2 regions of the Amycolatopsis sp. WAC 01375 genome follow, and region 1 is predicted to be linked to the other one. Evidence: riboswitches for the same ligand, from Rfam matches in the RefSeq annotation. Region 1 holds a riboswitch; the other holds the start of a gene.
The links. A riboswitch is a leader RNA that binds a small molecule or an ion and turns the genes downstream of it on or off. The one in region 1 is predicted to bind cobalamin.
Positions count from the first base shown of each region.

Region 2: linked by a shared signal. The riboswitch ahead of metE (5-methyltetrahydropteroyltriglutamate--homocysteine S-methyltransferase) and the one ahead of DL991_RS28925 (hypothetical protein) in region 1 are both predicted to bind cobalamin.

Region 1 covers NZ_QHHW01000040.1:114,296-118,870, reverse strand. The annotation lists gene DL991_RS28925 (hypothetical protein) at 1-2,112, opposite strand, end outside; cobalamin riboswitch at 2,179-2,322, opposite strand; gene DL991_RS28920 (prenyltransferase/squalene oxidase repeat-containing protein) at 2,455-3,459, shown strand; gene DL991_RS28915 (LLM class F420-dependent oxidoreductase) at 3,555-4,382, opposite strand; gene DL991_RS28910 (LuxR family transcriptional regulator) at 4,429-4,575, opposite strand, start outside.
Region 2 covers NZ_QHHW01000022.1:151,705-156,279, forward strand. The annotation lists gene metE (5-methyltetrahydropteroyltriglutamate--homocysteine S-methyltransferase) at 1-1,936, opposite strand, end outside; cobalamin riboswitch at 2,035-2,258, opposite strand; gene DL991_RS11580 (TetR/AcrR family transcriptional regulator) at 2,270-2,842, opposite strand; gene DL991_RS11585 (ketopantoate reductase family protein) at 2,933-3,883, shown strand; gene DL991_RS11590 (ribonucleotide-diphosphate reductase subunit beta) at 3,944-4,575, opposite strand, start outside.

The DNA.
Region 1 (4,575 bases):
CGCGGTTCCGCTCGCGTCGAGTCCGGCGGTCTGCCGCGCGGCGGCTACGGCGGCGCTGAGCGCGACGTCCGGCTCGCCGCCCTCTCCGGTGACCACGCCCTCGCCGGTCGGCCGGACGCCGAGCGCGCCCACCGCGGAGACGAACGCCGACACGCGCCGCTCGCTCCAGCCGTCCGGGCGCCTGGTCGAAGGCGCGGCGTCGGTGTGCGGACGGGCGGCCAGCGCGGTGACCGCGGCGGCGGTCGCGGCGAGGTCACCGGAACCGCACTCCACGGTGTCGAGATGCTTCGGGAAGGTTCCGTCGGCGCACTGGCGCGAAAGGAGCAGTTCGACCGCCGGACCGGGATCGGCGGCGGTGGCGAGCACCGCCCACGCGTGCCGCTCCACGGTCTCGTCGGCGTCGGCGAACGATCCGGTGTCGGTGAACTCGCCGCCGGCGCCGCGCAGTTTCACCAGATCGGCGCGCAACCGCCCGGCGACATCCGCCTTGGCGAATTCGGCGACGAGCACGAGTTTCGCGAGCGGTCCGGCATACGACGCGTCGCCCTGCTCGTACGGCGCGCCGTGGGCATAAGCCTGTACGGCTTCCGGCTTCACCAGGAACTGCGACGCGCGGGCGACCGAGTCCGGCTGCTGGTCCAGCGCTCGCAGGGCCAGCACCACGTCGGCGGTGGCGTCGTAGTCGACGTAGGTCCTGCCGTCCTCGGTCACCTCGACGTGGTCACCGTCGGTGAGCCGGTTCGCCAGGTAGGCGCCGAGGCGGGCGGCCGGTGTCGCCGTGTCCGGAGTGGCGATCGTGGCCGGTGGCCGGACGACGGTGGACGCCCTGGGCGTGCCTGCCCTCTTGGGTCTGGGCGGAGGCGTCACGGATTTCGTGATGGTGGTCGTCGTGGGAGCCGGGCCACCGCTGGTCGGCGGCTGAGCTTCGCCCTTCGCGAGCGCGTAGAAGCCGACCTGCGACAACCCGAGCGAAGCCTGGGCACCCGCGCGGATCCAGGTGTCGACCCCGCTGATGCCGGACGCTCGCGCGGCCTCGTAGGAAGCCGGGTTGTAGGCGATCGCGCCGAGTTCACCCGCGAGCTTGGTGCCGGAGTCGGCGGCGTTCGCCTGCGCGGATTTGAGGTACCGCACCCCCTTGTCCACCGCCGCCTCGGCGCCGCCCGCGTCGGCGAGCGCCTGGACGATCATGCCGGTGCTGTTGGTGTTCGGTGCCTCGGTGCTGACGCCACCGCCCCAGCCGCCACCGGAAGCCTGGTTCGCCTTGAGCCACGAGACGGTCTTGGCGATCGGGGCGTCGAGTCCGGTCGCGCCCGCCTTCCGCGCGGCCAGCAGCGCCGAGAGCGCGAGGCCGGTGGCGTCGCCGTCGGTCGGGGAAAGGTCGAGCGGCTTGCCTTCGTCGCAGGTCGATACCTTGCGGCCGTCCGGGGTGACGTGGTCGCCGGTCTCCTTCGTCGGAATGTATTCGAACACGAGGCGGAAGTAGCCCTCGGAACATTGCTGGGCCAGCAACCTGTCGATGGCGATCCGGTCGTTCTCCCCCGCCGCGGCGAGCCCGACGACGCCGAGCGCCTGCCCGAACGAGTTCGCGTCGTTGTTCACCGCGCCGGCGAGGTCCGGATCCTTGGAGTAGTCGCTGATCCGGCCCTTGTCGGGGCCCTTGCGCATGATCGCGGCATGGGTCTCGGCGACCAGGTCGTACCCGTCGACGTTTCGCGGGTCCCTGCCGGAAACCTCGGCGGCGACCAGCGTCTTGGCGAGCGAGCCCCCGACGACGACCTTGTCGTACCCGGCACCGGGAACCAGTCCGTCCCAGGTGAAGTAGTCGGTGGCGTGGCCTTCGTCGTCGAGGAACTTCATGATCGGCTCGGCCTTGGCGCCGTCGCCCGACGCGTACAGCGCGAAGAGCACGTCGAGCATCAGGCCGTGGTCGGGTAGTGCGCCCCCGTTGGGGTTTTCGAGCGTGCCGTCCGGCTTCAGCTTCGTCGCGAGCCAGCGGGAATTCGCCTTCGCCGCGCCGGGATCGTTCGCGGCGGCGGCCGTCCCGGTGAGCAGTGCGGCGACCACGCCGACACTGACGGCGAACGCCACTGCGGCGAGGTACCGGCGGCGCATGACTCCTCCTAGCGGCATGACGGAGGACAGCGCGGACGCCGCGGTCACCCCTGTTTATCGCGACAGTGGTTCGTTCATCCGCCCGTTCGGTATCCCGGCTCGCCCTGGTGAAGGGCCCACGGTTGCGCGACAGCGCCGGATTTCGACCGGCTTCCCCGTCACGGGCGGCGGTGTGCAGTTGTCGAGCCGATCGAGGTTAACACCCGATCACTTCCGGCAGGCACCGCTGACCAGGTCGGTTGCCAGGATCACATCGGCTCTTCGCGCCCGGCGGTACCCGGACGCTCGGCCGGGGTGGGACTCTTCGGGTCGTTCATCGCGGTCGTTGGGGGAAGGGTTCTCATGAGACGTTTGCTTTTCGCTGTCGCCATGGTGTGCGGCATCGGGCTGGTCGCCGCTCCGCCGGCGGCCGCGGCCACCCACGACAAGGCGGACGCCGCCGCGGGCTGGCTCGCGAGGCAGATGGCCGACGGGGAAAGGTTCGAGGCCGACTTCGGCGGCCAGAAGTTTCCCGATCAGGGTTCGACGATCGACGCGATCTTCGCGTTCGCCGCGGCCGGGGTGTCGGACACGAACGCGGGCAACGCGATCGCCTGGCTGGCGAAACCGGAGATCACCACGGGCTACGTCGGCAGCGGCACCGAGGCGTACGCGGGCGCGCACGCGAAACTGCTGCTCGCCGCGCAGGTTCGCGGCAAGAACCCGGCGTCGTTCGGCGGCGTCGATCTGAAGGCGGGCCTGCTTTCGTCGCTCACGCCGTCCGGCCGGTTCTCCGACCGCTCCGAATACGGCGACTACTCCAACGCTCTTTCGCAGTCGCTCGCACTGCTGGCGCTGGACCGCACCGGCGACGTCCCGGAGCGGGCCGTGACGTTCCTCGCGGGCACCCAGTGCCCCGACGGCGGTTTCCCCCTGAGCTTCGGCGAAGCGACGTGCACGAGCGACGTCGACGCGACCGCGACGGTCGTGCAGGCCTTGCGCGCCACCGGTGACCCGGTGAACGCCGGCGAGGGCACCTCCTGGCTGGTCACCAAGCAGCACCCGAACGGCGGTTTCGGTTTCGCCACCAACGCGCCGAACGCCAACAGCACCGGACTCGCCGCGCAGGCACTGGCCGGGCACCGTCCCGCCGCCGCGGTCAAGGCGCGGGAATTCTTGCGGTCGCTGCAGACCGGCTGCGCCGGCACCGAGGCGGACCGCGGCGCGATCGCCTACGACGCCACGGGCCTGAACCCGTCGACCGCCCCGCGCGCGACCGCGCAGGCGATCCTCGGCCTGGCCAGGGTTCCGCTGAGCGACCTGCACGGCGGCGGCCGTCCGCAGGCCCCGGTCCTCGCCTGCCCGTAACTCACGTGATCAGAGGCGTAACTCAAGTGTTCCGCCTCCAATCACGCGAGTTACGGCTCCAATCACGCGAGTTACGGCTCTGAGGGCAGGTCCGGTCAGCGGAGCGGCTCGATGGTCTTGGCCAACTCGTCGAGACGCTCCAGGGTTTCGGCTTCGGGCAACGTCGGCAGGGTGAGCGAGACCTCGTCGGCCCCAGCGGCGGCGAGGCGTCGCAGCAGCCCGGGATCGGCCGGAGCACCGAACACACTGATCCGGACGTCCTCGCGGCCCTGGTCGGCGAGCCAAGACCGGCCCCGGCGCAATTCCTCCGGCGGTGTCACGGAATGCGGCAGCCAACCGTCGGCGTGCTCGGCGAGCCGTTTGAGGCCCGCAGGCCCCTGGCCTGCGACGTAGATCGGCGGATGCGGTTTTCGCACCGGTTTCGGCCAGGAGTAGACCGGGTCGAAGTCGATGTGCTTTCCGTGGAACTCCGCTTCGTCCCTGGTCCAGATCTCCTTGAGCGCCTGGAGTTGTTCGGTCAGCAGCGCGCCCCGTGTCCGCGGCTCGACGCCATGGTTACGCATCTCCTCGATGTTCCAGCCCGCTCCCACGCCGAAGATCACCCGTCCGTTGGAAAGCAGGTCAAGGCTGGCGATCTCCTTGGCCGTATAGAGCACATCTCGCTGGATCATCAGGGCGACCGCGGTGCCGAGGCGGAGGGTCGAGGTGACGGTCGCGGCGGCGGCCAGCGCCACGAACGGGTCGAGATTGCGGAGGGCCCCCCGCGGCAGCTCACCGCCGGGGTACGGACTCTCCCGGCTGACCGGGATGTGAGAGTGTTCGGGGAGGTAGAGGGAGGCGAAGCCCTTCTCCTCCAACGCCGCGGCCAGTACGTGCGGCCGGATTCCTTCGTCGGTCACTGAAGTCGCGATACCGAAGTCCATACTCGGCTACGACTCCAGGACCGGGGTGAGTATTCCGCCGGGCCCGTCATTCGCCGGCGGCGACGCGGCGCGCGAGTTCCACGCGGGACCGGACGCCCAGAGCGGTGAAGATGTTCCGCAGGTGGTGATCCACCGTCCGGTGACTGATGACCAGCCGCCGCGCGATCTCCTTGTTGGTCTCCCCCGCCGCGAC
Region 2 (4,575 bases), on a different contig from region 1:
AGCACATATGCGTGTGGATCTGTGTCGCGTCGTCGATCCCGGACGTCGCGAGCCGGAACGACGAAACCGCCCACGCGAAGTACGCCTCATGCGCCGCCGCGCGCAGCGGGAGCAGTTCGCGCAGCGCCGGCTCATCCACCTGGATGACGCGGATGCCCGCCTTCCGCAGGTCGTGCACCTCGTCGCGGATGGCCAGCGCCACCTGACGGGCGGTCTCGCCCAGCGGTTGATCGTCCCGGACGAACGACCACGCCAGGATCGTCACCGGACCGGTCAGCATCCCCTTGACGGGCTTGCCGGTCAGGCTCTGCGCGTAGCGTGCCCACTCGACGGTCATCGGCTCCGGACGTGAGACGTCGCCGTACAGGATCGGCGGCCGGACACATCGTGAACCGTAGGACTGCACCCAGCCGAAGTCGGTGGCCGCGAACCCGGCCAGCCGCTCGGCGAAGTACTGCACCATGTCGTTGCGCTCGGGTTCGCCGTGCACCAGCACGTCCAGCCCGATCTCCTCCTGCAGCCGGATGACACGCTCGATCTCGGCCTTCATCGCGACCTCGTAGCCCGCGTCGTCCAGAGAGCCCGCCTTGTGCGCGGCCCGCGCCTTGCGGACGTCGGTGGTCTGCGGGAACGAGCCGATCGTGGTGCTCGGCAAGGGCGGCAGCTCCAGCGCGGCCTGCTGCGCCGCCGCGCGCCGGGCGTAGGGGGAGCGGACGGTGTCTTCCGGCCGCAGCGCCTCCAGCCGGGCACGCACCCCGGCGTCGGCCAGGTCGGCCGCCGTCGCGCGATCCGCGGCCGCGGTACGAGCGGCGGAGAGGTCGACGCCGTCTTCCTTCAACGCTCGCCCGAGCAGGACGACCTCGTCGACCTTCTGCTTCGCGAACGCCAGCCAGCCCTTCAGCCGCGGATGGAGCCCGTCCTCACGCTCGACGTCGTAGGGCACGTGCAGCAGCGAGCAGGACGTCGACACGCTGACCGACCTGGCGGTGCCGAGCAACGTCGCCGCCCGGCCGAGCGCGCGGGCGGGGTCGGTGCGCCAGACGTTGCGCCCGTCGACGACACCGGCCAGAACCTCCTTGTCCCGCAAGGCGGGTTCGGCCGCGACCGCGTCCACAAAGGACTCATCGGTGACGAGGTCGACGGCGATCGCGTCGATCGGGGAGCGTGCGAGCACGCCGAGGCCGCGGCCGAGACCGCCGAAGTACCCGGCGACCAGGATCTTCGGCCGCGCGGTCACCTTCGCCAGCCGGTGGTAGGCGCGGATGAGCGCGTTGAGCTCCCGCTCGTCGCGGTCCGCGGCGAAGGCGGGCTCGTCGAACTGGACCCACTCGACGCCTTCGTCATGCAGGCGCCTTAACAGCTCGACGTAGCCGTCGAGGAGGTCGTCGAGCAGATCCAGCGGACGGAAGCCCTCCGGGGCGGTCTCGCTCGCCTTCGCGAGCAGCAGGAACGTCACCGGGCCCACCAGCACCGGCCGCGTCTCGACACCGATCGCGCGTGCCTCGCGGTACTCGTCGAGCGGTTTGGTGCCGGAGAGCGAGAACGACGTCTCCGGGCCGAGTTCGGGGACGATGTAGTGGTAGTTCGTGTCGAACCACTTCGTCATCTCCAGCGCCGGCGCGTCCTGCACCCCGCGCGCGGCGGCGAAGTAGGTATCGAGCGGCGAAAGACCGAGCGTCGTGAAGCGCTCCGGCAGCGCTCCGAACAGCTCGGCGGTGTCGAGCACCTGGTCGTAGTGGGAGAACGTGTTGGAGGGGACGGAATCCAGCCCCGCGTCCTTGAGCTCCCGCCAGGCCCGGGTGCGCAGTGCGCGGCCGGTGCCCAGCAGTTCGGCCTCGTCGATCTTGCCCGCCCAATAGCGTTCGAGTGAACGCTTGAGCTCCCTGTCCGGTCCGATCCGGGGGTAGCCCAGCACAGTCGTGCCGATTTCGGTCACAGCTCTCTCCTCGCGAGCTTGTCGTGAGAGCCCGGAGCGCGCAGGAGTGACCGCCGTTCGGTCGTGCCCATCCCACGAGGCCCGGACTCACGCACGCCGTCGGCGCGCGTACCACGGGCAGGTCTTCGGACTCGTGGGCGACTCGCTCGCTCCTACCGGCCGTCGCTTCCCGGGGCGCCATGTCCCAGTGCTTTACCGTGTCTCGCACGGTGACGGCTTTCGCTCCCACATACCGCTGCGGGGCAGTCCCGGATTCACACCGGGTTCCCTGTTACCTCGACCGGCCTGGGAAGCCGGGCGAACCAGTAGCACCTTGGAGAGTACCCAGGCGCGCTATGGCTGTGGGCGGCGCAGCCCGTCCAGCACGAGGGTGATGACATCGTCGGCCTCGGCCCGCCACTCGGGGCGGTCATGGGCCGCGCCGATGCCGTGCAGTGCCATCATCACGGCGCCGGCGCCCACGTCGTCGCGAACGGCGCCGTCCCGCACGGCGGCGGCGACCAGTGCGGTGACGGCCTGCTCCAGCGCTTGGCCGCCTTCGGCGAGGGCACCCGAACGATCGGCCATGAGGGTGGCCAGCGTCCGTGCCAGGCCCGCATGGGCACCGATGTGGCCGACCATGTCGCGGAGGAAGGTCGCCAACGCCTCAGCCGCGGGCAGCGTGGCCTGTAGCCGTCGGGCACGGTCGCACAGCGCGGCGACTTCCCCGTGGTAGACCGCCTCGGCCAGCGCCTCCCTGGTGGGGAAGTGGCGGTAAAGCGTGCCGGTGCCGACGCCGGCCAGGCTGGCGAAGTCATCGAAGCGCAGGTCGAAGAACTCTCCGGCGTCGAAGACCTCCCGGGCCTTGGCGAGCAGGGCCTCGCGCTTGCGCCGGGCGTCGGCCCGCAGCGGCTTGTCGGCGGTCATGCGCTCCCTCGCGTTGACAAGTGGAGATCATCTCCATATTTTTGAAAGTGGAGATAACCTCCACTTCGATCTTACCCCCCGAGGTGCCGCTTGAAGATCCTGATGTTCGGCCGAGGTGTGATCGCCACCGTCTACGGCCGGGTCCTGCAGAAGGCGGGACACGAAGTCGAGTTCTACGTCCGGCCGGGCCGCGCGGCGACGTACGGGGAGACGGTGGACCTCGACCTGCTCGATACGCGGCGCCGGGTGTGGGGGCAGCGCGTCGTCGAGAAGTGGCCGGTGCGCCTCCGCGAGACGCTGGAGCCGGACCACGACTTCGACCTGATCGTGCTCAGCGTGGCGCACCACCGCCTCCCGGAGGCGACGGCCTTCCTGGCCCCGCGCGTCGGCCAGGCCACGGTGCTGGTCTTCGGCAACATCTGGACCGAGCCGACGGCCGCGATCGGCCCACTTCCCCTCGACCGGATCGCCTGGGGCTTCCCCCAGGCCGGTGGCGGGTTCGACGCGAACGGCGTGCTTCGCGGGATGCTGCTGCCGTCGGTTGTCTTCGGCACTCTCGGCCGGCCCCCGACCGAGCGTGAGCGGGCCGTGCGCCAGGCGTTTAGCGAGGCCGGGCTACGGATCAAGGAGCGGCCCGACTTCCGCGGCTGGCTGTGGGTCCATTTCGTGTCCGACGCCGGGCTGCTCTCGCAGGGCCTGCGGCTGGGGTCGCTGTCCGAGCTGGCCGGGTCGACGGGCGCCCTGCGCGAGGGGCTGCTGACCGGCCGCGAACTGCTGCCGCTTCTCGAGGCGCGCGGCCTCGACCTGCGTCGTCACCGGGTCGGTGTGCTGCTGTTCCGGGCGCCCACCTGGCTGACGGCCCCCGTTCTCGCCTGGCTGACCGCTCATTTCGCACCGGCGCGAGTGAGCGTCACGGCGCACTCCGACCTCGACGCCGAGGAGCCGCGTGAGGTCTGCCGGGACACCCTGGCCGAAGCGCGGCGGCTGGGCGTCCCGGTGCCGCGCTTGGAAGCGGTGGAACCGTACTTCGCCCGCGCTTGAACGACGAAAGGCCCACCCGGCGCGAGTGCGCCGAGCAGGCCTTTTCGTCAGTTCAGGCGATCAGTCCCAGTCGAGGGCGCCACCGGACTGGTACTCGATGACGCGGGTCTCGAAGAAGTTCTTCTCCTTCTTGAGATCCATCGCCTCCGACATCCACGGGAACGGGTTCTCCGTCTCGCCGAAGATGGGCGCGAGGCCGATCTGCTGCGCGCGACGGTCGGTGATGAAGTGCATGTACTGCTCGATCAGTTCCGCCGAGAGCCCGAGCATGCCGCGCGGCATGGTGTCGCGGGCGTAGGCGACCTCGAGTTCGCACGCCTCGGTCAGCATGCCGCGGATCTCGGCCTGGAACTCCTCGGTCCACAGGTGCGGGTTCTCGATCTTGATCTGGTTGATGCAGTCGATGCCGAAGTTCAGGTGGATCGACTCGTCGCGCAGGATGTACTGGTACTGCTCGGCGATGCCGATCATCTTGTTCCGGCGGCCGAGCGAGAGGATCTGCGCGAAGCCGGTGTAGAACCACATGCCCTCGAAGATCACGTAGAACGCGACCAGGTCACGAAGGAAGTTCTGGTCGGCCTCGGGGGTGCCGGTCTCGAAGTCCGGGTTCTCGAGGTTCTGCGTGTACTTCAGCGCCCACGCGTCCTTCTCCGAGATGGACGGGACCTCGCGGTACATGTTGAACAGCTCGC